3 regions of the Rhizobium sp. WYJ-E13 genome follow, and region 3 is predicted to be linked to each of the others. Evidence: predicted binding sites of a transcription regulator. Region 3 holds the regulator's gene; each other region holds the start of a gene.
The links. The regulator PhoB, encoded in region 3, activates phosphate uptake and scavenging genes when phosphate is short. The targets are predictions, from matches to a motif close to TGTCATNNANCTGTCAT.
Positions count from the first base shown of each region.

Region 1: a site for PhoB is predicted at 2,369-2,385, ahead of KQ933_RS19455 (NAD-glutamate dehydrogenase). Genes of this name have one in related genera too.
Region 2: a site for PhoB is predicted at 6,200-6,216, ahead of KQ933_RS05130 (esterase-like activity of phytase family protein). Genes of this name have one in related genera too.

Region 1 covers NZ_CP076853.1:3,920,364-3,930,825, forward strand. The annotation lists gene KQ933_RS19440 (lytic transglycosylase domain-containing protein) at 1-150, shown strand, start outside; gene KQ933_RS33750 (hypothetical protein) at 202-336, opposite strand; gene KQ933_RS19445 (carbonic anhydrase) at 738-1,385, opposite strand; gene pdxY (pyridoxal kinase PdxY) at 1,442-2,317, opposite strand; gene KQ933_RS19455 (NAD-glutamate dehydrogenase) at 2,595-7,373, shown strand; gene KQ933_RS19460 (MFS transporter) at 7,370-8,788, shown strand; gene purH (bifunctional phosphoribosylaminoimidazolecarboxamide formyltransferase/IMP cyclohydrolase) at 8,835-10,451, opposite strand.
Region 2 covers NZ_CP076853.1:1,017,577-1,028,038, forward strand. The annotation lists gene KQ933_RS05105 (GGDEF domain-containing protein) at 1-44, opposite strand, end outside; gene clpP (ATP-dependent Clp endopeptidase proteolytic subunit ClpP) at 426-1,055, shown strand; gene clpX (ATP-dependent Clp protease ATP-binding subunit ClpX) at 1,361-2,638, shown strand; gene lon (endopeptidase La) at 3,042-5,462, shown strand; gene hupB (DNA-binding protein HupB) at 5,672-5,947, shown strand; gene KQ933_RS05130 (esterase-like activity of phytase family protein) at 6,269-8,470, shown strand; gene KQ933_RS05135 (aldo/keto reductase) at 8,555-9,541, opposite strand; gene KQ933_RS05140 (cupin domain-containing protein) at 9,691-10,101, shown strand; tRNA gene KQ933_RS05145 (tRNA-Asp) at 10,404-10,462, shown strand, end outside.
Region 3 covers NZ_CP076853.1:146,763-157,224, forward strand. The annotation lists gene pstC (phosphate ABC transporter permease subunit PstC) at 1-1,442, shown strand, start outside; gene pstA (phosphate ABC transporter permease PstA) at 1,439-2,761, shown strand; gene pstB (phosphate ABC transporter ATP-binding protein PstB) at 2,776-3,591, shown strand; gene phoU (phosphate signaling complex protein PhoU) at 3,636-4,349, shown strand; gene phoB (phosphate regulon transcriptional regulator PhoB) at 4,481-5,164, shown strand; gene KQ933_RS00750 (hypothetical protein) at 5,388-5,615, opposite strand; gene KQ933_RS00755 (GcrA family cell cycle regulator) at 5,896-6,426, opposite strand; gene KQ933_RS00760 (aspartate aminotransferase family protein) at 6,849-8,048, shown strand; gene argF (ornithine carbamoyltransferase) at 8,093-9,010, shown strand; gene KQ933_RS00770 (Hsp33 family molecular chaperone) at 9,102-10,094, shown strand; gene apaG (Co2+/Mg2+ efflux protein ApaG) at 10,095-10,462, opposite strand, start outside.

The sequences.
Region 1 (10,462 bases), 580 kb from region 3:
ACCGCCAATTTTCTCAAGGGCCATGGCTGGCGTGCCGGCGCCGGCTACCAGCCGGGCGAACCGAACTTCGTCGCCATCCAGGGCTGGAACGCCGCAACGGTCTATCAGCAGGCGATCGCCTATATCGGCCAGCAGATCGACGGCAATTGAGGAGACGTCCGGTAGGAAAATGATACGACGCCGCATGCGAATGCGGCGTTTTCATATGCGGAAATCGTGGGTTCCCCCGGCAGCCTTGCGCCGCTCTTCCTGCGGTGCCGCGGAAGGAACAATAGTGCCGGCAACGACGCAATTGCGCCCCGAGGCCTTGGCCGCATAGAGCGCGTGCTTCAGCACGATGTCGCCGGCATCGTGGCCAACGGCTGGAAGGCTGGTGTTGAAACGCGCGCGTTTGCTGTCGACAAACTGCGCCTTTCCATCATGGGCGCCTTGGTCATCTCGCCAGGATTGTTGAGATAGGTTCGGATCGCAAAGAACTCTGCCAGGATCTCGTTGGCCGCATCGATCCTGCACGGGCAAGAACATCGGCAAAGAGATTGTTATTTTCGAGCGCGTGGTACTGCATGAGCGAGGAGCGGATCAACACCACTCGTTCAATACGAACGGCAGCAGGATAGCGACCGGCACTCACCTACTTGTATTCTTGAATTTCACCACTTCGAAATTCGTGACCAATCCGCGCGCGTAGCACTCCACAAGCGAGCTTACTGGACTATCTTAAAAACCGATAAAGCGGTCTATCCCCCGATTTCGGGACGGATGAAGTCGAGTGACTCAGAATCCATCACCCAGAGCTCGCCGGTCGAAATATCGAACCAGGCGCCATGAAGCTCCAGCTTGCCTTCTTCCTCGAGCGCCTTGATCTCGGGAAAAGTCCTGAGATTACTGATCGAGTTGCGGATGGAGACCCGCTCCAGCGCGGTCTGCCGCTCGGCCGGCGTCATGACGTCGTTGCTGCCGATCTGTTCGGCGGCCGGGCGGACGAGCGACATCCAGCGACCGATGAAATCGCCCGGCGACAAAGGCTCGGCATCAGGATCGAGTGCTGCACGAATGCCGCCGCAGCGGCCATGACCCATGACGACGATATTCTTGACCTTCAGGGCCTGCACAGCGAATTCGAGTGCTGCCGACGTAGAATGAAAATGGCCGTCCGGTTCAAAAGGCGGAACCATGTTGGCAACGTTGCGGATAACGAAGAGTTCACCGGGCCCTGCATCGAAGATCAGTTCGGGGGCCGCGCGCGAGTCGCTACAGGCAATGACGAGCGTCGTCGGGTTTTGCCCGTTTTCCGCAAGCTGCCGATACCGATCGCGGGCATCGGCATATCGTCCGCTCATGAAGTTGCGATAACCAGCCAGAAGGGAGTTGGGAAAGCTCATCATGCCCCTGGATTAACGCGCGCGTGAGCCAAGATCAATGCTGCGCTGCAAAGCGTGGCCTATTTTTTCCGCCGTTGGGCAGGATGGACGAGGTGACGCATCTGCACCATTGCCATAGGCGTCAAAAGGCTGGAGGCATCGCTTGCCAGCATCAGCTCATTGCTGCCGCGCTTGACGGCGCGCGCCAGCACTTCGAATACGCTGGCGGTCGCCAGTTGCAGCGCCTTTTCGTCCTCCATTCCCGAGAGCAGGCGGGACAGGAAGAGAGCCGCGAGCAAATCCCCGAGACCGTTCGGCGGATTCTCGACGACACGATGTTCGGCAAGCAGGGCATGTTTCCCGGAGAGATAGAGGTTACCGGTGCCGCCCGCCATCATCGGCACCGCCGACGTGACCAGCATGCGCGACGGACCGAGCGCAAGTGCAGCTTCCATGACCGCACTATTATCATCAAGCGCAGCGCCCGAAAGCCAGGCAAGCTCGTAGCGGTTCGGCGTTGCGAGCGAGGCAAGCGGTATCAAGTGGTCACGGATCGCTTCGGCCGTTGCTTCCGGTACGTAGAGGCCGCCGAGATCACCCATGACCGGATCGCAGACATAGAGCAGCTCCGGGTTCTTCTCACGCAAGGATGCAACGAGTTTCGCAACAGAGCGGGCCTGAGCCGCATTGCCGAAATAGCCGGATAGGACGGCCTTGACCTCGCCGATCCACGGCGCGCGAATGAGATCGTCGATCGCTGCCTCGAAATCGGCTTCGGCGAAAGTGAGTCGTGTCGAGCGGCCGTGACCGGGGTGCCAGGGTAGCACGATCGTCGGCAGTGCCCAGACCTGATGGCCGAGCGTTTCCAGCGCGAAGACCGCAGCGCGGTTTCCGACCGACCCGCGCACGACATGGCTGGAAATGACGATGACTGCGCCTGCTGCGTTTTCCGACATGGCATCCGAATCCGAATTTGACCGCCGTTGATGATCTTTTTGACAAGGCGCTGTCAACCATTCTTCACGCGAGCGTGGAAATGTGGGGACGGGTAGGAAAAGCCGGATAAGGACACTTTGCCGCCTATCGACACAAAACGACCTAAAAACTTTCGAAATCTCTCGCCAGCTTAGTCAAAAAAGCACGAAAACTACTTTTCGAAGCCGTTTTTTAAAGATTCTTTCGAAGAGCCTTCTGCTAACTTGCCCATATCAAAACAAATCGGGGGGATGATCCATGGCTGCCAGAAACAATCCGAAACGGGAAAAGCAGATCGAAAGCGCGCGCAAAATCGCGGCTGCGACTGGCGAACCTCATCTCGATCCCGAAATCCTCTTCGGCAGGGCCAGCGGCGACGATCTCGAACTCTATACGCCGGAAATGCTGGCGCTATCAGCCGTGCACTCGGCGGCCGAACTCGCCGCCTGGAACGGCAAGATGCCGCGTGTCAGCATCGATACGATCGCCGACGTCACCCCCGATGGCGTCGCGGTCTCCATTCTCTCGGTGACGGATCACAACAAGCCTTTCCTCTACGAATCCGTGATGGGCGAGGTGACCAGCACCCATCGCGACATCTACATGGCGGTTCACCCGATCCTGATCATGGAAGACGGCAAGGCTCCGAAACTTTACTCCGCTGATGTGCCGAGCGATCCGGCAAAGCGGGTCAGCCATATCCAGCTTCATATCTCGCCGCTCGCCGCCTCTCAGGCCGCCGATCTCATCAAGCGCATCAAGGCAGTGCTCGAGCAGGTGGAGCTGGCCGTTTCCGACTGGAAGCCGATGCTGTCGCGCGTCGACGAGGTGATCACGGAGCTTTCGAACTACAATGCCAGCCGCAAGAAAGCCGATCGTGATGAGGCAGTCGCCTTTCTGACCTGGCTGCACGACGAGAATTTCACCTTCCTCGGCATGCGCGATTACGTCTATTCCGGAAAGGGACCGGATGCGAAGGTTGAACGCGACAAGGGAACGGGCCTCGGCATTCTCTCCAACCCCGAAGTTCTGGTTCTGCGCACTGGCAAGGACGCGGTGACGACGACACCCGAGATCCTCGCCTTCCTCGATGGCCCGGACTTCCTGATCGTCACCAAAGCCAATGTGAAGTCCACGGTCCATCGCCGCGCTTACATGGACTATGTCGGCGTCAAACGTTTCGACGCACAGGGCAACGTGACAGGAGAGCTGCGTATCGTCGGCCTCTTCACCTCGACCGCCTATACCTCGTCCGCTACCGAAATCCCGCTGTTGCGCTCCAAGATCGAAAAAGTGAAGGAGCATTTCGGCTTCGACCCGATGAGCCATTCGGGCCGTATGCTCGACAACACGCTTGAATCCTACCCGCGCGACGATCTTTTCCAGATCGATACCACGCTGCTTGCGAGCTTCGCCGAGCAGATCAACGATCTAGTCGATCGCCCGCGCGTTCGCGCCCTACCGCGCGTCGACCATTTCGACCGCTTCGTTTCTGTCATCGTCTTCGTACCGCGCGAAGAATATGATTCGATCGTGCGCGAACGCATCGGTACCTATTTGAAGACCGTCTATGACGGCCGCGTTTCCGCTTATTACCCCGCCTTCCCGGAAGGTGGCGTGGCGCGCGTGCACTTCATCATCGGTCGTTCCGGCGGTAAGACGCCACGCATCCCTCAAGCCAAGCTCGAGGAGACGATCCGCCAGATCACCGCGCGCTGGGACAGCCGCTTCGAGATGCTCGCCGGCCCCAAGGCGCCGAAGCTCAGCGTCAGCAACGCCTTCCAGGAAGCCTTCACGCCGGATGAAGCGGTCGGCGATCTGCCCGACATCGCCGCATGCGCAGCCGGCGAGCCGATCCGCATCGAATTCTACTATCGCCAGGACGATGAACGCGGCCGCATCCTGTCGCTGAAGATCTTCCATAGCGGCGAGCAACTGCCGCTGTCGCGCCGCGTGCCTCTACTCGAAAACCTCGGCTTCAACGTCCTGAGCGAACGGACCTTTGATATCGAAGTTCCGGCCGCCGACGGCGCCATCAACATCATCGTGCTGCACGACATGGAACTCGAGGCCCGCAGCGGTGCGGACATCGACCTCGCACGTTTTGGCGCACCGCTCGAAGAGGCTTTCGTCGCAGCCTTCAGCGACACGATTGACAATGACAGCTTCAACCGGCTGATCCTGTCGGCCGGCCTCTCGGCCCGCGAGGTGAACGTACTGCGCGCCTATGCGCGCTATCTGCGCCAGGCTGGCATCGCCTATTCGCAGGACTATATCGCAACCACCCTCGACAAATATCCTGCCATCACCGCCTCGATCTTCCGGCTGTTCCACGACACGCTCGATACGAAGCTGTCGGAAAAGGCTCGTATCAAGAAGCTCGCCGAACTGCATCAGGCAATCGAAACCGAGCTTGCCAACGTGCCGAGCCTGGATGACGACCGTATCCTACGCCGCTACATCAATATCGTCGATGCGACGCTGCGCACCAATTATTTCCAGCGCAATGCCGATGGAACACCGAAGGCGATGCTCGCCTTCAAGCTCGACCCGCATCTGGTCGATGGCCTGCCGGAACCGAAGCCTTTCCGTGAAATCTTCGTTTATGGCGTCGAGGTAGAAGGCGTGCATCTGCGCTTTGGCCGCGTTGCCCGCGGCGGCCTGCGCTGGTCGGACCGCGCCGAAGATTACCGTACCGAAGTGCTGGGTCTCGTGAAGGCGCAGCAGGTCAAAAATGCCGTGATCGTGCCTGTCGGCGCCAAGGGCGGTTTCTATCCCAAGAAACTGCCGGTCGGCGGCAGCCGCGAGGAAATCTTCAATGCGGGTCGTGAAGCTTACAAGACCTATATCCGCACGCTGCTTTCCATCACCGACAACATCTCCGGTGCCGATATCATCCCGCCTGATAATACGGTGCGGCTCGATGGCGACGACCCCTACTTCGTCGTCGCGGCCGACAAGGGCACGGCAACCTTCTCAGACACCGCCAATGCGCTTGCTCAGGAGGCCGGTTTCTGGCTGGACGATGCCTTCGCCTCAGGTGGCTCGGCAGGCTACGACCACAAAAAGATGGGCATCACCGCGCGTGGTGCCTGGGAAACGGTGAAGCGCCACTTCCGCGAGATGGACATCGATATCCAGACGACGCCCTTTACGGTAGCTGGCGTCGGCGACATGTCCGGTGACGTCTTCGGCAACGGCATGTTGCTCTCGCCGAAGATCAGGCTGGTCGCCGCTTTCGATCACCGCGATATCGTCATCGACCCCGATCCCGATATGGAAAAGACGCTTCGCGAGCGCCAGCGCCTCTTCAATCTTCCGCGCTCGAGCTGGCAGGACTTCGACAAGTCCATGCTCTCGAAAGGCGCCATGATCATCTCGCGCTCGGCAAAGTCGGTTACGCTGACGCCGGAGGCTGTGGCGGCAATCGGCATCGACAAGGCGGTCGCCACGCCCTTCGAGATCATGACGGCGATCCTGAAGAGCCCGGTCGACCTGCTCTGGTTTGGCGGCATCGGCACTTACGTGAAGGCAGCGTCGGAAACTGATGCGGAAGTGGGCGATCGCGCCAACGACCCGATCCGCATTACGGCCGACGAAGTACGCGCCAAGGTAATCGGCGAGGGCGCCAATCTTGGCGTTACGCAGAAGGGCCGCATTGCCTATGGCCTGAAGGGTGGACGCAGCAATTCGGATGCTATCGACAACTCTGCAGGCGTCAACACGTCGGACGTCGAGGTCAATATCAAGATCGCGCTGGCAAACGCCATGCATGAACAGCGCCTCAGTCGGGCGAAACGCGACCAGCTTCTCGGCAGTATGACCGATGAAGTGGCCGGCCTCGTGCTGCGCAACAACTACCTGCAGTCCCTCGCAATCTCGCTGACATCTCGCAAGGGAACGGCAAACGGCCTGGAACTCGGCCGTTTCATGAGCGTGCTGGAAGCGGCCGGCCAGCTGAACCGCAAGGTCGAGACGCTTCCCGACGACGCCTCGCTGTCCGAACGCTACACGGCCGGACGGCCGCTGACGCGCCCCGAGATCGGCGTGCTGCTCTCCTATGCCAAGATCGTGCTCTTCGACGCGCTGATCGCCAGTGAATTACCTGATGACCCTTATTTCGTCAGCACGCTCTTCAACTACTTCCCGGCCAAGATGCAGAAGTCGAACGCATCCGACATCGACACTCACCGGCTGAAGCGGGAAATCGTCGCGACTGTCCTCGCAAATGAGGCGATCAACCGCGGCGGGCCGAGCTTTGCCGTGAGCATGATGGATGCCACAGCGGCCTCTGCCTCTGAGGTGGTGCGCGCTGCGATCGTCGCCCGTGATGGCTTTGATCTCAACCGGCTATGGGCCGAAACAGATGCCCTGGACAACAAGGTTTCCGGCGAGGTCCAGAACCGGATTTACGAGGAAATCACCAATAGCTTCACCGTGCTGACACGTCTGCTGCTGAAGACCGGCATGACTCGAGGCGGTATGGCTGAAATCATTAGCCGGCTGCAGGCTGCCCTGAAAAAACTCAAACCTGCCTTTGCCGAGCAGGCGGCAACCGAAGTCTCAGCGCGCCAGCAGGAGTACCAGCAGTCCGGCCTGCCGGAAAAACTGGCCGCCGAAATTGCAGCCCTGCCGACCCTCGCCCTCGTGCCGGAAATAATGCAGATCGCTGAACGGACCGACGAGGCGCTGCCGCGTGCAGCCGAAAACTACTTTGCCGTCACCCGAACCTTCCGTGTCGGGCGGCTGCTTGCCGCGGGTAACCGCATCATCACCTCCGACCATTACGAAAACCTCGCCCTTGCCCGCAGCATCGACCAGATCGCCAGCGCCCGTCGCGATATTGTGATCTCCGCACTTTCCGATCACGGCAAGGAAAAGCAGCCGGTCCAGGCCTGGCATGCGCAGGACAGGATCCGCATCAACCGTATCGTCGAGGAACTTGCGAGCCTCAGTGATGGCGCAGATCCGAACCTCGCCCGCATCACTGTTGCCGCGGGCATCCTGACCGACCTTGCGCGCGACCGGGCGAGATGAGACAGTCCGCCCCAAAAAGGAGCGGACGCTTGAATCGCATTGACTGGACAGGAACGCAGCCGCCGAAAGCCACGGAGAAGGGCATATGGGGCTGGATGCTCTTCGATTGGGCAGCCCAGCCTTTCTTCACCGTGGTCACCACCTTCATTTTCGGCCCCTACTTCGTCTCGCGACTGACGGCTGATCCCGTCTCCGCGCAGACGATGTGGAGCAATATGGCAACGATTTCCTCTATTATCATCGCCATCCTGTCTCCCATACTGGGCTCCATTGCCGATCAGTCAGGCGCGCGCAAACCCTGGATCGCCTTCTTCGCCGTCATCAAGATCGTCAGCCTCTGCTGCCTATGGTTCGCGGCACCCGGCTCGCCGATCATCTATCCCGTCATCTTCATGATCCTCGCCTCGATTTCGGCAGAGTTTTCTATCGTCTTCAACGATTCCATGATGCCGCGTCTCGTCGGCAAGGATGAAGTGGGCAAGCTTTCCAACACTGCCTGGGGCCTCGGCTATCTCGGCGGCATGATCGTGCTGATCGGCGTCGTGGCACTGCTGGCCGGCAGCCCGGAAAGTGGCAAGACCATTCTGGGCCTCGACCCGCTTTTCGGTCTCGATCCTCATACGGGTGAGGATGCGCGTGTCACTGGTCCGATTTCGGCCGTCTGGTATCTGATCTTCATCCTGCCAATGTTCTTCTTCACGCCGGATGCCCGCAAAGGCCTGCCTTTTGCCTTTGCCGTGCGTTTCGGTCTTAAGGAATTGCGCAGCACGCTCAGCGAGTTGAAGACGCGCCGCAGTATCCTGTCCTTTCTCATCGCCCGAATGATCTATCAGGATGGCGTCAACGGCCTGCTGATCCTCGGCGGCGCCTTCGCTGCCGGCATGTTTGGCTGGGCAACGATCGAGATCGGCATCTACGGCATCATCCTCAACGTCGTCGCGATCCTCGGCTGCCTGATTGCCGGACGTATCGACAGGGGCATCGGCTCGAAGGTGACTGTCATCATCAGCCTCACCATGCTGTTGCTGGCCACGATCGGCATTATTTCCACCGGGCCGGGCTACACGTTCTTCGGACTGATGCCGCTTTCGACTGCCGACGGCGGTGGGCTTTTCGGCACGATGGCAGAAAAAGCCTATATTCTCTATGGCCTGTTGATCGGTCTTGCCTTCGGCCCGGTGCAGGCCTCGTCACGCTCCTATCTGGCGCGCAGCGTCAGTCTCGAAGAAGCCGGCCGCTATTTTGGCATCTATGCGCTCTCCGGCCGCGCCACGAGCTTCATGGCGACGCTGTTGTTTTCGATCGTCACCTATTTGACCGGATCGGCACATCTGGGCATGTCGACGCTGATCCTGTTTCTGGCCGGAGGCCTGGTGCTGCTGATCCGGACGCCCTATCCGGCGGATCGCGCGTAACAGGTCCCCCGGGCCGCAAGACCGGGGGACAAATTGGCTGTCCCGCTCAGTGGCGGAAATGGCGCATGCCGGTAAAGACCATCGCGACATTGTGTTCGTTTGCTGCGTCGATCACCTCCTGGTCGCGCATCGAACCGCCCGGCTGGATCACAGCGGTGGCGCCGGCGGCAATCATAGACAGCAGGCCGTCCGCGAAGGGCAGGAACGCCTCGGAGGCGACCGCCGAACCATGCGTCATCGGGACGGCAAGCCCGAGAGCCTTGGCCGCTTCTTCGGCCTTCAGCGCCGCGATGCGGGCGGAATCGACGCGGCTCATCTGACCGGCGCCAATACCCGCCGTCTGGCCATCCTTGGCGTAGACAACGGCATTGGACTTCACATGCTTGCCGACCTTGAACGCAAACTTCATGTCTTCGAGCTCCTGGGCCGTCGGTGCACGCTTGGTCACGACCTTCAGTTCAAGATCCTCGACCATGCCATTGTCGCGGCTCTGGACGAGCAGGCCACCGGAAACGGTCTTCGCGGTGATGCCGGCCGCACGCGCATCCGGCAGGCCGCCGGCTGAGAGCAGGCGCAGGTTCGGCTTGCGGGCGACGATTGCCTTCGCTTCATCTGTGACGTCAGGCGCGATGATGACCTCGGTGAAGAGCTTGATGATCTCTTCGGCCGTTTCCGCATCGAGTGTCCGGTTCAGTGCGATGATGCCGCCGAAAGCCGAAACGGAATCACAGGCAAGCGCACGCTTGTAGGCTTCGAGAAGCGTCGAACCGGTCGCAACGCCACAGGGATTGGCATGCTTGATGATAGCGCAGGCTGGCGACTTCTCCGGCAGGAACTCGGCGACCAACTCATAGGCCGCGTCGGTATCGTTGATATTGTTGTAGGAGAGCTGCTTTCCCTGCAGCAGGACGGCTGTCGAAACACCCGGGCGCTTTTCGCCTGTCACGTAGAAAGCGGCCTTCTGATGCGGGTTTTCGCCATAGCGCATCTCTTCCTTCAGGACACCGCCAATGGTGCGGTGGCGCGGCGTATCGATCGACAACGCCTCGGCAAACCAGTTGGAGATAGCAGCGTCGTAAGCGGCGGTGCGAGCATAGGCCTTAGCGGCCATGCGTTGGCGGAACGTGTAAACCGTCTTGCCGGCATCGGCCGAAAGCTGCTCGATCAACTCTGCATAATCGGTCGGGTCGGTGATGACGGTGACATAGGCATGGTTCTTGGCCGAAGCGCGGATCATTGCTGGACCGCCGATATCGATATTCTCGACCGTCGTCGGATAATCGCCGCCGGCCGCGCGAACATCCTCGAAGGGATAGAGATTGACGACCAGAAGATCGATACCGTCGATACCATGAGCCTTCATGGCTTTCTGATGCTCGGCATCGTCGCGGATTGCCAGCAGGCCGCCATGCACCTTTGGATGCAGGGTCTTCACGCGGCCGTCCATGATTTCCGGAAACTGCGTCACTTCGGAAACGTCGGTCACGGCAAGTCCTTCGGCCGCGATCGCCTTGTAGGTACCGCCAGTCGACAGCAGGCGCACGCCACGCGCAGAAAGGGCGCGGGCAAGTTCGATGATGCCGGTCTTGTCGAAGACAGAGAGCAGCGCGGTCTTGATCGCGACCTTGTCAGGGGCGGGGATTTTCTTGGAAATGACGGCCATGAACCTTCTCC
Region 2 (10,462 bases), 870 kb from region 3:
GCTTCGGAGCACCAGATGGACAGACCTGTAGTGACATTGAACACGGCATAACCCCTTGAGTGTTGGCCATATCCTTGCCGAAGAAGCTCGCTGTTTGATTAATGGCACAAACCCGCGATCGGCAATTTCGGCGATATCTGCCGGTAAGCTTTCCGTCCGGTAAATGTCCATGAGTTCAGTCGAATGCGGTAAGCCTTCCTTCATCCTGTCACAGAGAAAAATTGTGAGGGGCAAAAGCGGGGCCTCGCCGTTAACAGGCGTTTGGGAGAAACGGGATAGGGAAATGCCAAAGCCATATGCCGCGCCCGCTTCTTAACGTTATCCTTATGCGTGTCTTGAAGAGGGGGGCTGGGACACTCTATGTAGGGACAAGGCATTTTTCTTTGATTCCCGGCATTCGCCGGAAAGACGTTAAAAGGACGCACATGAGAAACCCAGTCGATACCGCTATGGCCCTCGTGCCGATGGTTGTGGAACAGACCAACCGCGGTGAACGCTCCTACGACATCTATTCCCGCCTGCTCAAGGAACGCATCATCTTCCTGACAGGCCCTGTCGAGGATCATATGGCGACACTCGTCTGCGCCCAGCTTCTCTTCCTCGAGGCCGAAAATCCGAAGAAGGAAATCGCGCTCTACATCAATTCGCCAGGTGGCGTGGTTACCGCCGGCATGGCGATCTACGACACGATGCAGTTCATCAAGCCGGCTGTCTCGACGCTTTGCATCGGCCAGGCCGCTTCCATGGGCTCGCTGCTTCTGGCCGCCGGCCATAAGGACATGCGTTTCGCCACCCCGAATTCCCGCATCATGGTTCACCAGCCTTCAGGCGGTTTCCAGGGCCAGGCATCGGATATCGAGCGTCATGCCCGCGACATCCTGAAGATGAAGCGCCGCCTCAACGAAGTCTATGTGAAGCATACGGGACGCAGCTACGAGGAGGTCGAAAAGACCCTCGATCGCGATCATTTCATGGATGCGGACGAGGCCCAGACCTGGGGCGTCATCGACAAGGTTCTGACATCGCGCATCGAAATGGAAGGCGATCAGGCCTAGTAATTAATAGGGATGGTGTTTTCGCCGCCACAGTTCTATCCCATTTGTGATTGAACTAGGGGTTTCATCTGGCGGCGGAGACGCTAATAGTAACTATTAATGCTATGTTGAATTTTTGTGACATAGCATTCGGCATTCGAAGGGGAATTCGTTGCCGCCGGTACCCGGACATGATTGGATCGGACCCGGTTCGTAGCCCCTGAAGCCCTTGTCGACAGAACTCCGGGTAGGGAGTGCTGTCAGGGAGCTGATTGAGTGGACCGCAATTTCGCGTTCGAAATGCGGCGTGCTGGAAGGAAAGTGATATGAGCAAGGTCAGCGGCAGCAACGGCGGCGACAGTAAGAACACCCTCTATTGTTCTTTCTGCGGAAAGAGCCAGCACGAGGTCCGGAAGCTTATTGCCGGACCGACCGTGTTCATCTGCGATGAATGCGTCGAACTGTGCATGGACATCATCCGCGAGGAGAACAAATCCTCGATGGTCAAGTCCCGTGACGGCGTTCCCACGCCCCAGGACATCATCAAGGTTCTCGATGAATATGTCATCGGCCAGCGTCAGGCGAAGAAGATCCTGTCGGTCGCCGTTCACAACCACTACAAGCGCCTCGCACACGCCTCCAAGAATGGCGATGTCGAACTGGCGAAGTCGAACATCATGCTGGTTGGCCCGACCGGCTGCGGCAAGACCTATCTTGCCCAGACGCTCGCCCGCATCATCGACGTTCCCTTCACGATGGCCGATGCGACCACGCTGACGGAAGCCGGCTATGTCGGTGAAGACGTTGAAAACATCATCCTGAAGCTTCTGCAGGCTGCGGACTACAATGTCGAGCGCGCCCAGCGTGGCATCGTCTACATCGACGAGGTCGACAAGATCTCCCGCAAGTCCGACAACCCGTCGATCACCCGTGACGTATCGGGCGAGGGCGTGCAGCAGGCGCTTCTGAAGATCATGGAAGGCACGGTTGCTTCCGTACCGCCGCAGGGCGGCCGCAAGCATCCGCAGCAGGAATTCCTGCAGGTCGACACGACGAACATCTTGTTCATCTGCGGCGGCGCCTTCGCTGGCCTCGACAAGATCATTTCGGCCCGCGGCGAGAAGACCTCGATCGGCTTCGGTGCGACCGTCAAGGCACAGGACGACCGCCGCGTCGGCGAAGTGCTACGCGAACTGGAGCCGGAAGATCTGGTCAAGTTCGGCCTCATCCCGGAATTCATCGGTCGTCTGCCGGTTCTGGCAACGCTGGAAGACCTCGATGAGGATGCGCTGATCCAGATCCTGTCCGAGCCGAAGAACGCGCTGATCAAGCAGTATCAGCGCCTGTTCGAGATGGAAGACGTGGAACTGTCCTTCCACGAGGACGCGCTCCGCGAAATTGCCCGAAAGGCGATCATCCGCAAGACCGGCGCCCGCGGCCTGCGCTCGATTATGGAAAAGATCCTGCTCGACACGATGTTCGAACTGCCGGCGCTGGAAGGCGTTCGCGAAGTCGTCATCTCCGAAGAGGTCGCACGCGGTTCGGCCCGTCCGCTGTATATCTACGCCGACCGCCAGGACGAGAAGGCAAACGTTTCGGCCTGAAGCTTGCGTTGAGAACCGCTATTTTAAGGGGCTTGCCTTGTGCGGGCCCCTTTCTATTTGAAAACAGGTGCCGGGCGCTGATAATAGTTGCGGGCAAGGTTGAAAAACAGCCTTGGCCGATATTGCGCAAACGATACCCCTTGGCAATGATGCTGTGATTCCGTAGCGTGTTGCTGGCGTTGTTATTTTAGGCGGTTCGGAAATGGTAAGCGTCGCTCCAGATAGGCGCTTCATTGTGTTGGCGTTCCATGTAATAAAGCTGTCACAACCGTGGAACGCGGGCGTTAACGTGGCTTGAAAAGCGTAGTCAGAACCTCCACTTGTAACAACAAGTGAGAGTGCCGGCCGGTCCCAAGCGGCCGCGCCAAAGAGCCCGGTAACGGGACGATGGAAAGGAATAAAAATGACGAAGAAAACGTCTGTAGCGAGCACCAGCACCGCCTATCCTGTTCTTCCCCTGCGCGACATCGTGGTGTTCCCCCATATGATCGTGCCGCTGTTCGTCGGGCGGGAAAAGTCGATCCGTGCGCTCGAAGAGGTCATGGGTTCCGACAAGCAGATCATGCTGGTCACCCAGATCAACGCCAGCGACGACGATCCGGACCCGTCTGCGATCCACCGCGTCGGTACGGTCGCGAATGTGTTGCAACTCCTGAAGCTGCCTGACGGCACAGTCAAGGTTCTGGTTGAAGGCCGCGCCCGCGCCGAGATCGACAGCTACACGAGCCGCGAAGATTTCTACGAAGCCCTCGGTCATGTGCTCGAAGAGCCGCATGATGATCCGGTCGAGCTGGAAGCGCTCTCCCGTTCCGTCGTCTCGGAATTCGAGAGCTACGTGAAGCTCAACAAGAAGATTTCGCCCGAGGTTGTCGGTGCAGCCAGCCAGATCGACGACTATTCCAAGCTCGCCGATACGGTCGCCTCGCACCTGTCGATCAAGATCACCGAGAAGCAGGAGATGCTGGAAACCACCAGCGTCAAGGCCCGCCTCGAAAAGGCTCTCGGCTTCATGGAAGGTGAGATCTCGGTTCTGCAGGTCGAAAAGCGCATCCGCTCGCGTGTCAAGCGCCAGATGGAGAAGACCCAGCGTGAATACTACCTGAATGAGCAGATGAAGGCGATCCAGAAGGAACTCGGCGACGGCGAGGAAGGCCGCGACGAGATGAGCGAACTGGAAGAGCGCATCGCCAAGACGAAGCTGTCCAAGGAAGCCCGTGAAAAGGCTGACGCAGAGCTGAAGAAGCTGCGCCAGATGAGCCCGATGTCGGCTGAAGCCACCGTCGTGCGTAACTATCTGGACTGGCTGCTCGGTATCCCTTGGGGCAAGAAGTCGAAGATCAAGGCCGATCTCAACAATGCCGAGAAGATCCTCGAAGCCGATCACTTCGGTCTCGACAAGGTCAAGGAGCGCATCGTCGAGTATCTGGCGGTCCAGGCACGCGCTACCAAGATCAAGGGTCCGATCCTGTGCCTCGTCGGCCCCCCGGGCGTCGGCAAGACCTCGCTCGCCCAGTCGATCGCCAAGGCAACCGGCCGTGAATATGTCCGCATGGCTCTCGGTGGCGTCCGTGACGAAGCCGAAATCCGCGGTCACCGCCGCACCTATATCGGCTCGATGCCCGGCAAGGTCATCCAGTCGATGAAGAAGGCGAAGAGGTCCAACCCGCTCTTCCTGCTCGATGAAATCGACAAGCTCGGCCAGGACTATCGCGGCGATCCGTCTTCGGCTCTGCTGGAGGTGCTCGACCCGGCTCAGAACTCGACCTTCATGGACCACTACCTGGAAGTCGAATACGACCTGTCGGACGTGATGTTCATCACGACGGCGAATACGCTGAATATTCCGGCTCCGCTGATGGACCGCATGGAAGTCATCCGTATCGCCGGCTACACCGAAGACGAGAAGCGCGAAATCGCCAAGCGGCACCTGCTGCCGAAGGCCATCAAGGAGCATGCGCTGCAGCCGAGCGAATTCTCGGTCAGCGACGATGCCCTGATGGCAATCAGTCAGCAGTATACCCGCGAAGCCGGTGTTCGTACCTTCGAGCGCGAACTGATGAAGCTCGCCCGCAAGGCGGTCACCGAGATTATCAAGGGCAAGACGAAGTCGGTTCATGTAACGGCCGAGAACATCGACGATTATCTGGGCGTTCCGCGCTTTCGCCACGGCGAAGCCGAGCGTGAGGATCAGGTCGGTGTGGTTACGGGCCTTGCCTGGACGGAAGTCGGCGGTGAACTGCTGACGATCGAAGGCGTCATGATGCCCGGTAAGGGCCGCATGACCGTCACAGGCAACCTGAAGGAAGTGATGAAGGAATCGATCTCGGCAGCGGCATCTTACGTCCGCTCGCGCGCCGTCGATTTCGGCATCGAGCCGCCGCGCTTCGACAAGAGCGACATCCACGTGCACGTGCCGGAAGGCGCCACACCGAAGGATGGCCCCTCGGCCGGTGTCGCCATGGCAACCGCGATCGTCTCGATCATGACCGGTATTCCGGTCAACAAGGATGTGGCAATGACGGGTGAGATCACCCTGCGTGGCCGTGTCCTGCCGATCGGTGGCCTGAAGGAAAAGCTGCTCGCGGCGCTTCGCGGCGGCATCAAGAAGGTGCTGATTCCGGAAGAGAACGCCAAGGATCTGGCAGAGATTCCGGACAATGTGAAGAACAGCATGGAGATCATTCCGGTCTCCCGCATGGGCGAAGTGATCAAGCATGCGCTGATCCGCCGCCCCGAGCCGATCGAATGGGATGGCACGGTCGAAACGCCTGTCATCGCCACGGTCGAAGGGCTTGATGATGCGGGCGCCGCCATAGCTCATTGAGCTGGTGGCTGCCACATTTGTGCCCAATTGTTGCAAATCAACAAAAAGGCCGGCGGAAACGCCGGCCTTTTTTTGTGAAAACGTCATGTAGACGCTTGCTTTTCCTTGATTTGCAGGGCTTTTGGGTTCTCGGCGGGCCTGATGAAAGCGATTTCTGCGCCTAGCTTACAGATTGAGTTGTTTCAAACCATTTAGAAAGGGGTGGAAACATGAATAAGAATGAACTCGTGTCCGCAGTAGCCGAAAAGGCTGGACTGACGAAGTCTGACGCAGCATCTGCCGTCGACGCAGTTTTCGATGTTGTGCAGGCTGAGCTGAAGAACAAGGGCGACATCCGTCTCGCCGGCTTCGGCAGCTTCACGGTTTCTCATCGCGCTGCCACGAAGGGCCGCAACCCGTCGACCGGCGCCGAAGTCGACATCCCGGCACGCAACGTGCCGAAGTTCACGCCCGGCAAGGGCCTGAAGGACGCCGTCAACGGCTGATACGAGATTGTCCGCCGGTCGTAAACGAGAACGGCCGTGCAGGATTTTAAGGGGTTCGGCATTGCCGAGCCCCTTTTTCTTTGGCCGTCTGCCGCATGCAGTGCTTCGTTTTGCGATGATGACGTTCTCAGGGCGGGGCCGGCTATTTGTGGCTGGGCGCCGCACTCTCGGCGCATCGCTTTTCATCATGCGCAACGAGATGCGCCGGGAGAGGGAATCGGGCTGACGCAAACTGTATAAAATGTCGCAGGCTGTCATGTCTCTGTCATGGCAGTCCCGCAAAAACCCTCTGTTCGATTCTTTCGACATTGGGGGATTTCAATGACAACTTTCTCGTGCAAGGCAGCGCTCGCCGCCCTGCTTCTCGCATCTGTTGCCTTCCCGGCAGGGGCTGAGCCGGTTTTTAACCGCATCGCCTCTTTCCCGGTCGCGACCAACCTGCCGGCCGACAAGGACAAGCTTTCGACCACCTCGGCCGAGATCATCACCGCTTCGCAGGATGGCAACACGCTGATCTACAGCGACAGCCCGCTCGGCGCCATCGGCTTCATCGACATCACCGATGCCAAGGCCCCCAAGGCCGGCGGCGCGCTGATGATGGATGGTGAGCCGACCTCTGTCACGACAGCAGCCAGCAAGGCGCTCGTCGCCGTCAACACCGGCGAAAGCAAGCAGAAGCCGTCGGGCCGCCTGGCGATCGTCGACATCGCCACGAAGAAGATCGACGCGACTTGCGATCTCGGTGGTCAGCCCGATTCGATCGCTCTCAACAAGGACAGGACGCTCGGCACGATCGCGATCGAAAACGAGCGCGATGAAGAGGTCAACGACGGCAAGATCCCGCAGATGCCGGCGGGCGACCTCGTCGTCTTCCAGGTCAAGGCCGATGGCACCGTCGATTGCGGCACGATCAGGCATGTCGCCCTGACTGGTCTCACAGGCGTTGCCCCCGAAGATCCGGAACCGGAATTCGTTGCCTTCAACAACCAGAACGAAATCGCCCTGACGCTGCAAGAAAACAACGAGATCATCATTCTCGACGGTGCGACCGGCACGGTGAAGACGCACTTTACCGCTGGCAGCGTCGACCTTTCGGGCGTCGACACCAAGCGTGATGGCGCCCTGAAGTTCACCGCCGAGAAGAAGGGCGTCCTGCGCGAGCCGGATGCCGTAAAGTGGCTGGATGACAACCGTCTCGTCGTCGCCAACGAAGGCGATTATGAGGGTGGCTCGCGCGGCTTCACCATCTTCGACAAGACCGGCAAGGTTCTCTTCGAATCTGGCAGCTCCTTCGAACGCGCCGTGGCCGCGCTCGGCCATTATCCGGAAAGCCGGTCCTCGTCGAAGGGTGTCGAGCCGGAAGGTCTGGAAGCCGCCAGGTTCGGCGATGACAATCTGTTCTTCCTGCTCGCCGAGCGCGCTTCCGTCGTCGGCGTTTACAAGGATACGGGTGCTGATCCGGAACTGCTGCAGATCCTGCCGTCGGGCATTTCCCCGGAAGGCGCGATTGCCATTCCGCAGCGTAACCTGCTTGCCACCGCCAACGAACTCGACCTCGGCAAAGATGGTGGTACGCGTTCGCACGTCATGATCTACGAGCGCAGTGAAGGCGAGAAGGCCTATCCGCAGATCGTGTCTGCCGAGAAGGACGGCAACCCGATCGGCTTTGCAGCCCTTTCGGGACTCGCCGCCGTTCCGGGCAAGCCGGGCATGCTCTACGCCGTCAGCGACAGCTTCCTCGGCGCGCAGCCGACGATCTACACGATCGACGCCACCAAGAAGCCGGCCGTCATCACCGATGCGCTCGTCGTCAAGCGTGATGGCGCTCCGGCCCAGAAGCTCGACATCGAAGGCATCGCTGTCGCTGCCGACGGCTCCTTCTGGCTGGCTTCGGAAGGCTATACCGAGCGTCTGGTACCGCACGCGCTCTACAACGTCACCGCCAAGGGCGACATCAAGACCGAGATCGCCCTGCCGAAGGAACTGCTCGCCAACGAAATCCGCTATGGCTTCGAAGGTGTGACGATCGTCGGCACTGGCGACGACGCAACACTCTGGATGGCTGTCCAGCGCGAGTGGAATGACGATGAGAAGGGCTTCGTGAAGCTCGTCTCCTACAATCCGAAGAAAAAGGAATGGGGCGCCGTGCGCTACCCGCTCGACAAGACCGAGAGCGGCTGGGTCGGCCTATCCGAAATCACTGCCCAGGGCGACAGCGTCTACATCATCGAGCGGGACAACCTCGTCGGCGATGCGGCCAAGCTGAAGAAGCTCTACAAGGTCGCAATCTCCGACCTGAAGGCGGGCAAGCTCGGCGGCGAATTGCCCGTCGTCAAGAAGACGGAAGCCCATGATTTCATCGGCGACCTGAAGTCGGCCACGAACGGCTACGTTCTCGACAAGCTGGAAGGCTTCGCCTTCGACGCATCGGGCAAGGCCTATGCCGTGACCGACAACGACGGTGTGAGCGATTCTTCCGGCGAGACCTTGTTCTTCCCAGTCAACCTGACTGCTACCAACTGATCGATCATCCCTTGAACTGAAAAGGCCGGGTCTTGCCCGGCCTCTTCTGTTGAGCCTTGCTGACCGTGAGGGGTCTGCCAGGGCCTACCAGCGCTGATGCACATGCGGCGCAATCAGCCGCCCGTAGATTTCACGCGTTGCGGCCATAACGTCGGCCGAGAGGGGCGCCAGATCGGCAGCGGCTGCGTTCGCCTTGGCCTGATCGGCATTGCGCGCGCCGGGAATGACGACGGTGACGGCATCCGCCATCAGGATCCAGCGCAGCGCGAATGCGGCCATGCTGGCCCCTGCCGGAACGAGCTTGCGCACTTCCTCCACCGCCTGCAGACCGACCTCGAAGGGCACGCCCGAGAAGGTCTCGCCAACATCGAAGGCTTCGCCGTGGCGGTTGAAGTTGCGGTGATCGTCGCTGGCGAATTTGGTGTCACGGGTGATCTTGCCGGAGAGCAGGCCGCTTGCGAGCGGCACGCGGGCGATGATCACCACGTTCTTGCGGCGGGCCTCGGCGAAGAACAGGTGGTCAGGACGCTGGCGGAAGATGTTATAGATGATCTGGATGCTGACGACTCCGGGATATTCGATCGCCTTCAGCGCTTCCTCGACCTTCTCGACGCTGACGCCGTAGCCCTTGATCTTGCCGGCCTTCTGCAATTCGTCCAGCCCGGCGAAGACTTCAGGGCGATAGAGCACCTCCGTCGGCGGGCAGTGGAGCTGCACGAGGTCGAGGCTGTCCACCTGCAGGTTCTTCAGGCTGCGGTCGATGAAACCTTCCAGATTGGCCTTGTTGTAGCCCTCCGTGACATGCGGGTTGAGCCGGCGGCCGGCCTTGGTCGCGACCATCGGGCGCTCGCCGCCACGCGCCTTCAGCACGTCCGCAATGATCTTTTCGGAGCGGCCGTCGCCATAGACGTCGGCAGTGTCGATAAAGGTCATGCCGGCATCGAGCGCGGCATTCAGCGCAGCGCGGCCGTCCGCTTCGCTGACATCGCCCCAGGAGCCGCCGATCTGCCAGGCGCCGAAGCCGACATTCGTGACGGTAAAGGGCAGGCGGCCGAAAGCATGATGTTTCATGGAAATCCTCCGTTCGTAATGAAAGGCCTCGCAGTAGCAGGTGCCGGTTGGGGCGACAATCGCCGATGCCGCTTGGATCGCCTGCTGCGATCAAATATCCTTGCCCACGACGGCTTCAACCGCAGACGACGGAAGAACAGGGAAAGATCATGGATATCAAGACAGCAGGCTCGCGCCCCTCCACGAAAGGCCAGGACGATTATTTCACCGGTTCCGTTCGCCTGGATCCTCTCGTCGAAGCGCAGGAGCCGGCACGCATGCGGGCCGCTCACGTGACCTTCGAGCCCGGCGCGCGCACAGCCTGGCACACGCATCCCCTGGGGCAGACGCTGATCGTTACGTCAGGCAGGGGGCTCGTTCAGACATGGGGCGGGGAAATCAGGGACATCCGCCCGGGTGATGTCGTGTGGTTCCCACCGGGCGAGAAGCACTGGCATGGCGCAAGCCCCGAGACGGCCATGAGCCACATTGCCATCCAGGAAGCGCTGAACGGCAGCGTCGCAGATTGGCTGGAGCAAGTCAGCGACGAGCAATATGCCGGCAAGGTTCAAGGCGGTTGAGAAAGGCCTCAGGCTCTGAGAGTGCGTGTGCGATTCGAGCCTGCGTCGTGATCTCCGTCGCGGCGAGGGGACGGTTCAGACGCCTCAGCCGCATCCACGTCGGCTGTATGTGGAAAACTTGGCGCGGCAGATCGCCGATTTGCTGAGGGGTTTGGGGAGGCTTTGCGAAACAATTTCCGGACTGTCATGGTTTTGTCTCCAAACCTGCTTGACACTAAAAGGCGAACCCCTTAGTTAGCCGCTCATCCCAACGGCCAGCCCGTTCGGGGAGGGTGCTCAGGCACCGGATTGCTTGAAAGAATGCGGGTGTAGCTCAGTCGGTTAGAGTGCCGGCCTGTCACGCCGGAGGTCGCGGGTTCGA
Region 3 (10,462 bases):
GCGCCGTTGCCTATGTGGCTGCGCGCAGCCGCGCTGCCGCACTTTCCGGCGGCAGGTCTTCTGCCCTGCATTCGCGGCCGGCCTATTATGGCTCCTATGCCGCGATCTGGGCTGTTCTGCCGTCCCTGATCGTTCTGTGCGTCTGGCTGGCTGTCAGCCCGGGCATCATATCCTCCTCCGTTCGCGGCGCCTTTCCTGAAGACGTGAAGGCCCAGCCGGCCGTCCAGCAGGACCTCGCCTACAGCATGGTCGCCACGGTTGCCCGCGGCATGAACATGCTGACGTCGGATGAGGTTTCTTCCCTCTCCGGCGATCCCGCCGGCCTGCAGGCAAAGCTCAGCGAGAAGGGCGTACCGCTCGCCGGCGAGCCGCAGCCCTATATGATCGATGCCGCAAAGACCCTGAACGCGGAGAGCATGACGAGCCGCATCTTCATGACGGCGATCGTGCTGCTTATCTCCGTTGCGGGCGCCTTCTACGCGCTTCGTTCCGTTGCTCCGCGTTTCCGCGCCCGTAACCGCGTCGAGCGCGTCATGCTCTGGGCGCTTCTCGGGGCATCCTCCCTCGCCATTCTGACGACGATCGGCATCGTGCTCTCGATGCTGTCGGAAGCGGCCCGCTTCTTCGCGGTCGTTCCCTTTGCCGACTTCTTCTTCGGAACGGTCTGGGATCCGCGCTTTGCCGGTGCAGGCAGCTCCTCCTTCGGCCAGTTCGGCCTCATCCCGCTGCTGCTGGGCACGCTCTATATCGGCTTCGTCGCCATGCTCGTTGCCGTGCCGGTCGGTCTCTTTGCCGCCATCTACATGGCCGAGTATGCCTCTTCGAAGGTCCGCTCGCTTGCCAAGCCGCTTCTCGAAGTGCTGGCCGGCATTCCGACCATCGTCTACGGCTTCTTCGCCCTTGTCACGGTCGGCCCGTTCCTGCGCGATCTCTCGGCGAATGTCAGCGGCCTCCTGAGCGGCAATTATACCAACTTCATCCAGGCGCAGAGCGTCATCACCGCGGGCATCGTCATGGGCATCATGCTGATCCCCTACGTCTCCTCGCTCTCCGATGACATCATCACCGCCGTGCCGCGCTCGCTCCGCGACGGCTCGCTCGGTCTTGGCGCCACGCGTTCCGAGACCATCAAGAAGGTCGTTCTGCCGGCGGCACTTCCCGGCATCGTCGGTGCCCTGCTGATGACGGCGTCCCGCGCCATCGGCGAAACCATGATCGTGGTTCTCGCAGCCGGTGTCGCCGCCCGTATCCAGATCAATCCCTTCGAGCCGATGACGACAGTGACCGTCAAGATCGTCAACCAGCTGACGGGTGACCTCGAGTTCACCTCGCCGCAGACCCTGGTTGCCTTCGCCCTTGGCATCACGCTGTTCTGCATCACGCTCTGCCTGAACATCTACGCGCTCTACATCGTGCGCAAATACCGGGAGCAGTACGAATGACGAATATTGTTTCCCCCGTCGCCGGAGTGACCGTTTCCAAGGCGCCCGCGCGCCGCGACATCGGCATCAAGCGCCGTTATGCCGCCGAGCGCCGCTTCCAGGCCTATGGTATCGCCGCGATCGCCTTCGGCCTGATCTTCCTGTTTATCCTCCTGTGGACGGTCATCGGCAAAGGCTATACCGCCTTCCAGCAGACGGCGATCACGCTGCCGATCGAGTTCACCGAGAAGACCATCGACCCGGGCAACAAGCGTGCGACCGATCCCTCGGTTCTGATCGCCGCCAACTACCCGGTTCTCCTGCGCGACGCGATCGTCAAGCAGCTTGGCATCAATGCGTCCAGCCGTCCTGACGTGCGCGACGCAACCGCCATGCTGTCCAAGGGTGCGCCGATCCAGCTGCGCGACATGGTCGTCGCCGACCCCCAGATCATCGGCAAGACCGTCAATGTCACGCTACTCGCCGATGCCAATATCGACAGCGCCAACAAGGGCCAGATCGACCTCACCGTCGATGAGAAGAACCGCAAGGTGAACGACAAGCAGCTCGGCTGGATGAACGAGCTGAAGGCGAGCGGTGCTCTCCACAAGCAGTTCAACACCGGCCTCTTCGTCAACGGCAATTCCAGCCGTCCCGAAGCTGCAGGTCTCGGCGTCGCTCTCATCGGCTCGCTCTACCTGATGCTGATCGTTCTCGTCCTTTCGCTGCCGATCGGCGTCGCCGCCTCGATCTACCTCGAGGAATTTGCGCCCAAGAACAAGCTGACGGACCTGATCGAAGTCAACATCAACAATCTCGCAGCCGTCCCGTCGATCGTCTACGGTCTGCTCGGCCTGTCGGTCTTCATCAACTTTGCCGGCCTGCCGCGTTCGGCATCGCTTGTCGGCGGGCTGGTGCTGGCACTGATGACGCTGCCGACGATCATCATCGCGACACGCGCGGCGCTTCGTGCCGTGCCGCCATCGATCCGCGCAGCCGCACTCGGCCTCGGCGCCTCGAAGATGCAGATGGTGTTCCACCATGTGCTGCCGCTCGCAATGCCCGGCATCCTGACCGGCACGATCATCGGCCTTGCCCACGCACTCGGCGAAACCGCGCCGCTGCTCCTGATCGGCATGGTCGCCTTCGTCGCCCAGGCGCCGACCACGCCGCTCGATCCTTCCACCGCACTTCCGGTGCAGGTCTACATGTGGGCCAACGAAGCCGAGCGTGCCTTCGTGGAAAGAACCTCGGGTGCCATCATCGTCCTGCTCCTGTTCCTGATCGTCATGAACCTCGGAGCTATCCTCTTGCGTCGTCGCTTTGAGCGCCGCTGGTAAACGGAGTAAAGATCATGAACATGTTGACGGAAGCTGCAGTCGAGAAGGCGCTGGACCAGAAAATGAACAACGTCCCGTATAAGATGATCGGTCAGGATGTCTCCGTCTATTACGGAGAGAAGCGCGCGCTTTTCGATGTCAATCTGAACATCCGCGAAAACACGGTGACCGCGCTCATCGGCCCGTCGGGCTGCGGCAAGTCCACCTTCCTGCGGTCGCTGAACCGCATGAACGACACGATCGACGGCTGCCGGGTCACCGGCAAGATCACGCTCGACGGCGATGACATCTACGATCCCGATATCGACGTCGTCGAACTGCGCGCCCGCGTCGGCATGGTGTTCCAGAAGCCGAACCCGTTCCCGAAGTCGATCTACGAAAACGTCTCCTACGGCCCGCGCATCCACGGCCTCGCCAAGTCCAAGGCAGACCTCGACCAGATCGTCGAGTCCAGCCTGCAGCGCGCCGGCCTCTGGAACGAAGTCAAGGACCGCGTGCATGAATCGGGTACCGGCCTTTCCGGCGGTCAGCAGCAGCGCCTGTGCATCGCGCGCGCCGTTGCCGTCAGCCCGGAAGTCATCCTGATGGACGAGCCCTGCTCGGCGCTGGACCCGATCGCGACTGCAAAGGTCGAAGAGCTGATCCACGAGCTGCGTGAAAACTACACCATCGTCATCGTGACGCATTCCATGCAGCAGGCCGCCCGCGTGTCACAGCGCACGGCCATGTTCCACCTCGGCAACCTGGTTGAGGAAAACGATACCGACAAGATGTTCACCAATCCGGACGATCCGCGCACCCAGGACTATATCATGGGCCGGTTCGGCTGATTTTGGCGATGTGAAGCCTTCCCGATTTTCGAGGACAAAGCCCCATGGCATCGACACATATTTTTTCCGCCTATGACGACGATCTGAAATTCCTGTCCCGGCGCATTTCCGAGATGGGTGGTCTTGCCGAACAGATGGTCGGCGAGGCCGTCCGTGCGCTGGTCAACGGCGATACGGCGCTCGCCCAGAAGGTCATTTCCGACGACGTGATCCTCGATCACGCGGAACGCGAAATCAACGACAAGGCGATCGTTACGATCGCCCGTCGCCAGCCGATGGCCTCCGACCTTCGTGAGATCATGGGTTCGATCCGCATCGCCGCCGACCTCGAGCGCGTCGGCGATCTCGGCAAGAACACCGCAAAGCGCGTCATCGCCGTGCAAAGCACCGGCGTTCCCCGCAAGCTTGCCCGCGGTCTCGAGCATCTCTCCGAACTGGCGCTCGTCCAGCTCAAGGAAGTGCTCGACGTCTACACGACGCGTTCGGCTGACAAGGCCAAGTCCATCCGTGAGCGCGACGACGAGATCGACGCGATGTACACCTCGCTGTTCCGCGAACTTCTGACCTACATGATGGAAGATCCGCGCAACATCACGAGCTGCACGCATCTTCTCTTCTGCGCCAAGAACATCGAACGCATCGGCGACCATGCGACCAACATCGCCGAGACGATCTACTACATGGCAACCGGCGCCCAGCCGGAGGGCGAACGTCCGAAGGACGACAGCTCCAATACCGTCGGTGCGGTCACGGAGTAATCCGGACCTGCCGATTGCATATGCGCGTCCCATGCGGGGGCGCGCATGGGTGCAGCCAATTCCGAGTTCCTGCATGATCCCTGCTTAAATCACCCCCGGTTTAAGGATCATGCATTAGGAGACTGACACGCATGATCCCAAGAGTTGCAGTTGTTGAAGATGAAGAGGCGCTGAGCGTGCTTCTCCGCTACAACCTCGAAGCGGAAGGTTTCGAGGTGGATACGATCCTCCGTGGCGACGAGGCCGAAATCCGGCTTCAGGAGCGCACGCCCGACCTGCTCATCCTCGACTGGATGCTGCCGGGCGTTTCCGGCATCGAGCTCTGCCGCCGGCTGCGCATGCGGCCGGAGACCGAGCGTCTGCCGATCATCATGCTGACGGCGCGCGGCGAAGAGAGCGAACGCGTTCGCGGCCTCTCGACCGGCGCGGACGACTATGTCGTCAAGCCCTTCTCCACGCCGGAACTTGTCGCCCGCGTCAAGGCGATGCTGCGTCGTGCCCGTCCGGAGGTTCTTTCCAGCGTTTTGAAGTGCGGGGATATCGAGCTCGATCGCGAAACCCATCGCGTTCATCGCAAGAGCCGTGAAGTCCGCCTCGGCCCGACCGAATTCCGCCTGCTCGAATTCCTGATGTCGTCGCCGGGCAGGGTCTTCTCCCGCTCGCAGCTTCTGGACGGCGTCTGGGGCCATGATATCTATGTGGACGAGCGCACGGTCGACGTCCATGTCGGCCGCCTGCGCAAGGCGCTGAACTTTTCCAACATGCAGGATGTCATCCGCACCGTTCGTGGCGCGGGATATTCCATGGAAGCCTGATCCGAGTGATCGGAGGTCCAGACGGGTCGCTCGGGTTCTCCCGGGCGGCCCGTTTGTCTATCCGGCTGCGTTTTTAGGAGTAGGCGTTGCCTCGCTCACACTTTGACCGACATGTTTCTTGCACCGCGAGGGCTGAAGCCATGATGGGGAGGGCTGCTATACGCCATCAGGAGACGTTAGCTTCGGCTCGCTCGTGCGGCCACCCTTGTCTCCCTTGATGTGATCATGGGGAGCTCAGGTCCAGACCGAGCATGCTGCTAAGGACAAAGGCGAGGAGCCCCACGCCGAGTAGCGCCAGCGCGAAGACTGCGGCCATCATGCCGCCCGTGCGCAGTACCGCTTGCCGCTCCCCCATCTCGCTTCGATCGTAATGCCACTTGATGGCGAAGAACATGGCCGTTCCCAAAGCGAGAACCTTGAACGTAACGAAGACTACAGGGACCCAATCCATATCAGATACTCTCATGTGCACCAGCTACGCGCCTTATGATCCCATCTTAGGCAAACGCATACGTCCTATTGTGCAAGGCTGATATGTAACAGCAGGGGGCGGTTTCCTGGCCTGTATCGTCGGGTTCGGGAATGACCGCTTAGGGCCGCCAGAAGGCTTTGAGCACTTATTGCCCCACCGACCAGTTCCACGCCAGGAGTTCAGCGATGGGAAAAAATTCGCCCCCCTGCGCGTCAGCGAAGAGGGGCGACGAATGCTGCATCTCTGGGCAAGGCGTGGATCAGGCGACCCGGACAGCCTTGCGGCGTTCGCTCATCGGCTGATAGGCGAGACGCTGGTGGTAGTTGCAATAGGGCGATGAATCCGGGGAGTCGCAGCCGCAAAAGTAGAAATCGTCCTTCATCGGATCGCCGACCGGCCATTTGCAGGTGCGTTCCGTGAGTTCCGTCAGGCCGAGGCGACGGGAGATAGGCACGACCACGTTTTTGGCCGGTACATATTCCATTTCCTCGACAGTTTCGATCTCGATCTCTTCCTTCAGGACAGTTGCGCCCTGCTGGCGGGTAACGGTGCGGGTGGTGATGCGAGACGCATAGTTCGGGGCGCGGGGAGCCGAGGTATTGCGCTTCGGTGCACGCGCAGCGGTTGCCGTGCCGCCGGCCTTGGCGCGGCCAGGAAGACTGAGCCGGTGAACCTTGCCGATAACAGCGTTTCTACTGACGCCGCCAAGTTGCGCTGCGATCTGGCTGGCGCTCAGCCCCTCCGACCAAAGCTTCTTGAGCTTTTCGACACGCTCGTCTGTCCAGTTCATGCCCTGTCTCCACCTTTCGCGTTGGTGATGGCAGAATCCCTCACCGTTGCCTCGGAAACTTCCAAAGCAAGAAACGCCCGATCAATTTTGGTGACTAGTTCCGCCGCATGCAGTCTAGTAATTGAACTTTAACCTAGTGTGAGCCTGACTCTGTGACAAGAGTCGCAGGAATCCGATGAATCCGAATTCGTAGTTTTCCCCAACTTGCTTCCCGAGAGAGTCATTTCTGCAACATTAGCTGTTGATAGACCTGTAAAGCCGATTACCGGCTTGACGCATGCGCTAAATCCTCAGTTTTGTTGACATTGCAGTGCGAAAAGTAAATAGTGGTCCGGGCCGCCGAAAGGCGGCATTTTTAATTTTTCGGACCTGGTTTTCTTAGCCGGAGTCCGGTGCCCGGAACCTGATCAGGAGATCGCGCCATGGCTGAAGCCTCGCCGCTTTATGACACCTATTCTCGTGCCCCATTGCGGTTCGAGCGAGGTGAAGGCGTCTGGCTGATCACCGACACCGGCGAGCGATATCTGGATTTCGGCGCGGGCGTTGCCGTCACATCGGTGGGGCATGGCAACCCGCATGTCGTGGCCGCGCTCAAGGATCAGGCTGACAAGGTCTGGCACCTTTCGAACGTCTACGAGATCCCCGGCCAGGAGAAGCTTGCCAAGCGGCTGACGGATGCCACCTTCGCTGACAAGGTGTTCTTCACCAATTCCGGCGCTGAGGCTCTGGAATGCGCGATCAAGACGGCGCGCCGCTACCAGTTCTCCAAGGGCCACCCCGAGCGCTTCCATATCATCACCTTCGAAGGCGCCTTCCACGGCCGGACGCTGGCGACCATCGCCGCCGGTGGCCAGGAGAAATATCTCGAAGGTTTCGGTCCGAAGACCCCTGGATTCGATCAGGTACCCTTCGGCGATATCGAGGCTGTCCGCGCCGCGATCACCGAAAAGACGGCCGCCATCCTCATCGAGCCCGTGCAGGGCGAGGGCGGTGTCCGCCCTGCGACGTCAGAATTCATGAAAGCGCTCCGCCAGCTCTGCGACGAGCATGGCCTGCTGCTGATCCTCGATGAGGTCCAGACAGGTGTCGGCCGCACCGGCAAGCTTTTCGCCCATGAGTGGTCGGGTATCACACCTGATATCATGGCCATCGCCAAGGGCATCGGCGGCGGTTTCCCGCTTGGTGCCTGCCTTGCGACGGCAGAGGCCGCGTCCGGCATGAAAGCCGGCACGCATGGCTCAACCTATGGCGGCAACCCGCTTGCCATGGCTGTCGGCAGCGCGGTGCTGGATATCATCCTGGCCGACGGCTTCCTGCAGCATGTGCGTGATGTCGCCCTCGTTTTCCGCCAAGGCCTTGCCTCGCTCAAGGATCGTTATCCTGACGTAATCGAGGATGTCAGGGGCGAAGGTCTGCTGCTCGGCATCAAGGCCGCTATTCCCTCGGCTGAGCTGTTACAGGCGATCCGCGCAGCACATCTTCTGGCAATCCCGGCGGGCGACAACGTCATCCGTCTGCTTCCGCCGCTGGTCGTAACCGCAGAGGAGGCGCGCGAAGGGATTTCCCGTATCGAGCATGCCGCCGAAAGCATCCGCGCCGCCAAGGTCAAGAAGACCGCTTGATAGGATATTGCCCCGCCCGCCGGCGGGCGTAGCAGGTAAAGAACATGGCTTCCCCGAAACATTTCCTCGATCTCTCCGCAGTCACCGCATCCGACCTCAGAACCATCATGGAGGATGCCAAGCTGCGAAAGCAGGCATTCAAGGCCGGCACCGCCGACAAGCCGCTCGCCGGCAAGATGCTGGCCATGATCTTCGAGAAGCCGTCGACCCGAACCCGCGTCTCCTTCGATGTCGGCATGCGCCAGCTCGGCGGCGAAACGCTGTTCCTGTCGGGCACCGAAATGCAGCTCGGCCGCGCCGAGACGATCGGTGACACCGCCAAGGTTCTGTCGCGCTATGTCGATGCGATCATGATCCGCACGACCGAGCACAGCCGTATGCTGGAGCTCGCCGAGCATGCCACCGTGCCTGTCATCAACGCGCTGACGGACGATACCCATCCCTGCCAGATCATGGCCGATGTCATGACTTTCGAAGAGCATCGCGGCCCGATCAAGGGCAAGACGATCGCCTGGACGGGCGACGGCAACAACGTGCTGCATTCCCTGGTGGAAGGAGCCGCCCGTTTCGGCTACCGCATGAACATGGCCGTACCCCTTGGTTCCGAGCCGAAGGATCACTATTTGAACTGGGCCCGCAATGAGGGCGCCGAAATCATGCTCTACCATGATGCTGACCGTGCGGTCGCCGGCGTCGATTGCGTGGTGACCGATACCTGGGTCTCCATGAATCAGGAACATCGGGCTCGCGGTCACAATGTCTTCCAGCCTTATCAGGTCAATGCGCATTTGATGGCGCAGGCCGGCAAAGACGCATTGTTCATGCATTGCCTTCCCGCTCATCGCGGTGAGGAGGTGACGGACGAGGTGATCGACGGCCCACAATCCGTGGTCTTCGATGAAGCGGAAAACCGTCTTCATGCGCAGAAGTCGATTCTTGCTTGGTGCCTGGGCGCGATCTGAACCATAATCGGATGTCGCGAGTCCAAAACTCGCGGCTGCGCAAGCAGCCGGTGCGCTAGCCGGCTGCTCTGACAAAACAGGAGTGAAAGCCATGGCAGAAGCTGCCGCCGCCCTCGGCGAGTTCGATTTCGCCGGCGATGATCATGTCGTCCCTTTCCAGGTCGAAGGGCTGGATGTGCGCGGTCGCGCCGTCCAGCTCGGCCCGATGCTGGATTCAATCCTCGAACGTCATCATTATCCTGCGCCCGTCGCCCGCCTTCTGGCGGAAGTGGTGGTGCTCACGGTGCTGCTCGGCACATCGCTGAAGTTCGACGGCAAATTCACCGTTCAGACCAAGAGCGACGGTCCCGTCGACCTGCTGGTCGCCGATTTCTCGACGCCGGAAAACGTCCGGGCCTATGCCCGCTTCGATCAGGCCTCGCTCGACAAGGCTATTGCGGCAGGCGAAACCGAGCCGGAACAGCTTCTTGGCAAGGGTGTGCTCGCCTTTACCATCGACCAGGGCAAGTTCAGCCAGCCCTATCAGGGCATCGTCGCGCTTGACGGTACCTCACTGGAAGATATCGCCGGCGTCTATTTCCGCCAGTCGGAGCAGATCCCGACGCGTGTGCGCCTTGCCGCTGCCGAGCTCTTCGATCGTGACGATCATGGCAAGCCGCGTCACCGCTGGCGGGCAGGGGGCCTCGTTGCCCAGTTTCTGCCGGAAGCGCCGGAGCGTATGCGCCAGGCCGATCTTCACGGCGGCGATGGCGACACGGGCGAACGCGCCCATCTCGAAGACGATGCCTGGGCGGAAGCCCGCTCGCTCGTCGAAACCGTGGATGCCGATGAGCTGACCGATCCGCTGGTCGGCACGGAACGCCTGCTGTTCCGCCTCTTCCACGAACGCGGCGTGCGCGTCTACGATCCGCGCGCGGTCTTCGATCGTTGCAGCTGTTCGCGGGAAAAGATCGGCAACGTGCTGAAGGGTTTCAGCGCCGAGGAAGTAGAGGAAAGCCAGGAAAACGGCGAGATCGCCGTAACCTGCGAATTCTGCTCCACGACCTATCGCTTTCCGGTAAACGAGGTTGCACCGGCGGAGTGATCAGTTCAGCACCCTGAGCAGGCCGGGTGAATCCAAGGAGAAGGCGGGGATGTCGACATCGAACAGCTCGCCTTCGTCCGTCTCCATCTGGTAGTGGCCGAACATCAGGCCGGATGGCGTATCCAGCGGACAGCCCGATGAATATTCGTAAGTATCGCCTGGCTGCAGCCGCGGCTGTTCGCCAACGACGCCGGGGCCGCTGACCTCGTCGATCTGCCCGTTCTGGTCGGTAATATTCCAGTAGCGGTTGACGAGGCGCACGGCTATGTCGGAGTTGTTGGCGATGACGACGCGGTAACCCCAGACATAACGATCATCGTCCGGATCGGATTGCTCCTCCAGATAAAAGGGTTCGACAACCACTTCGA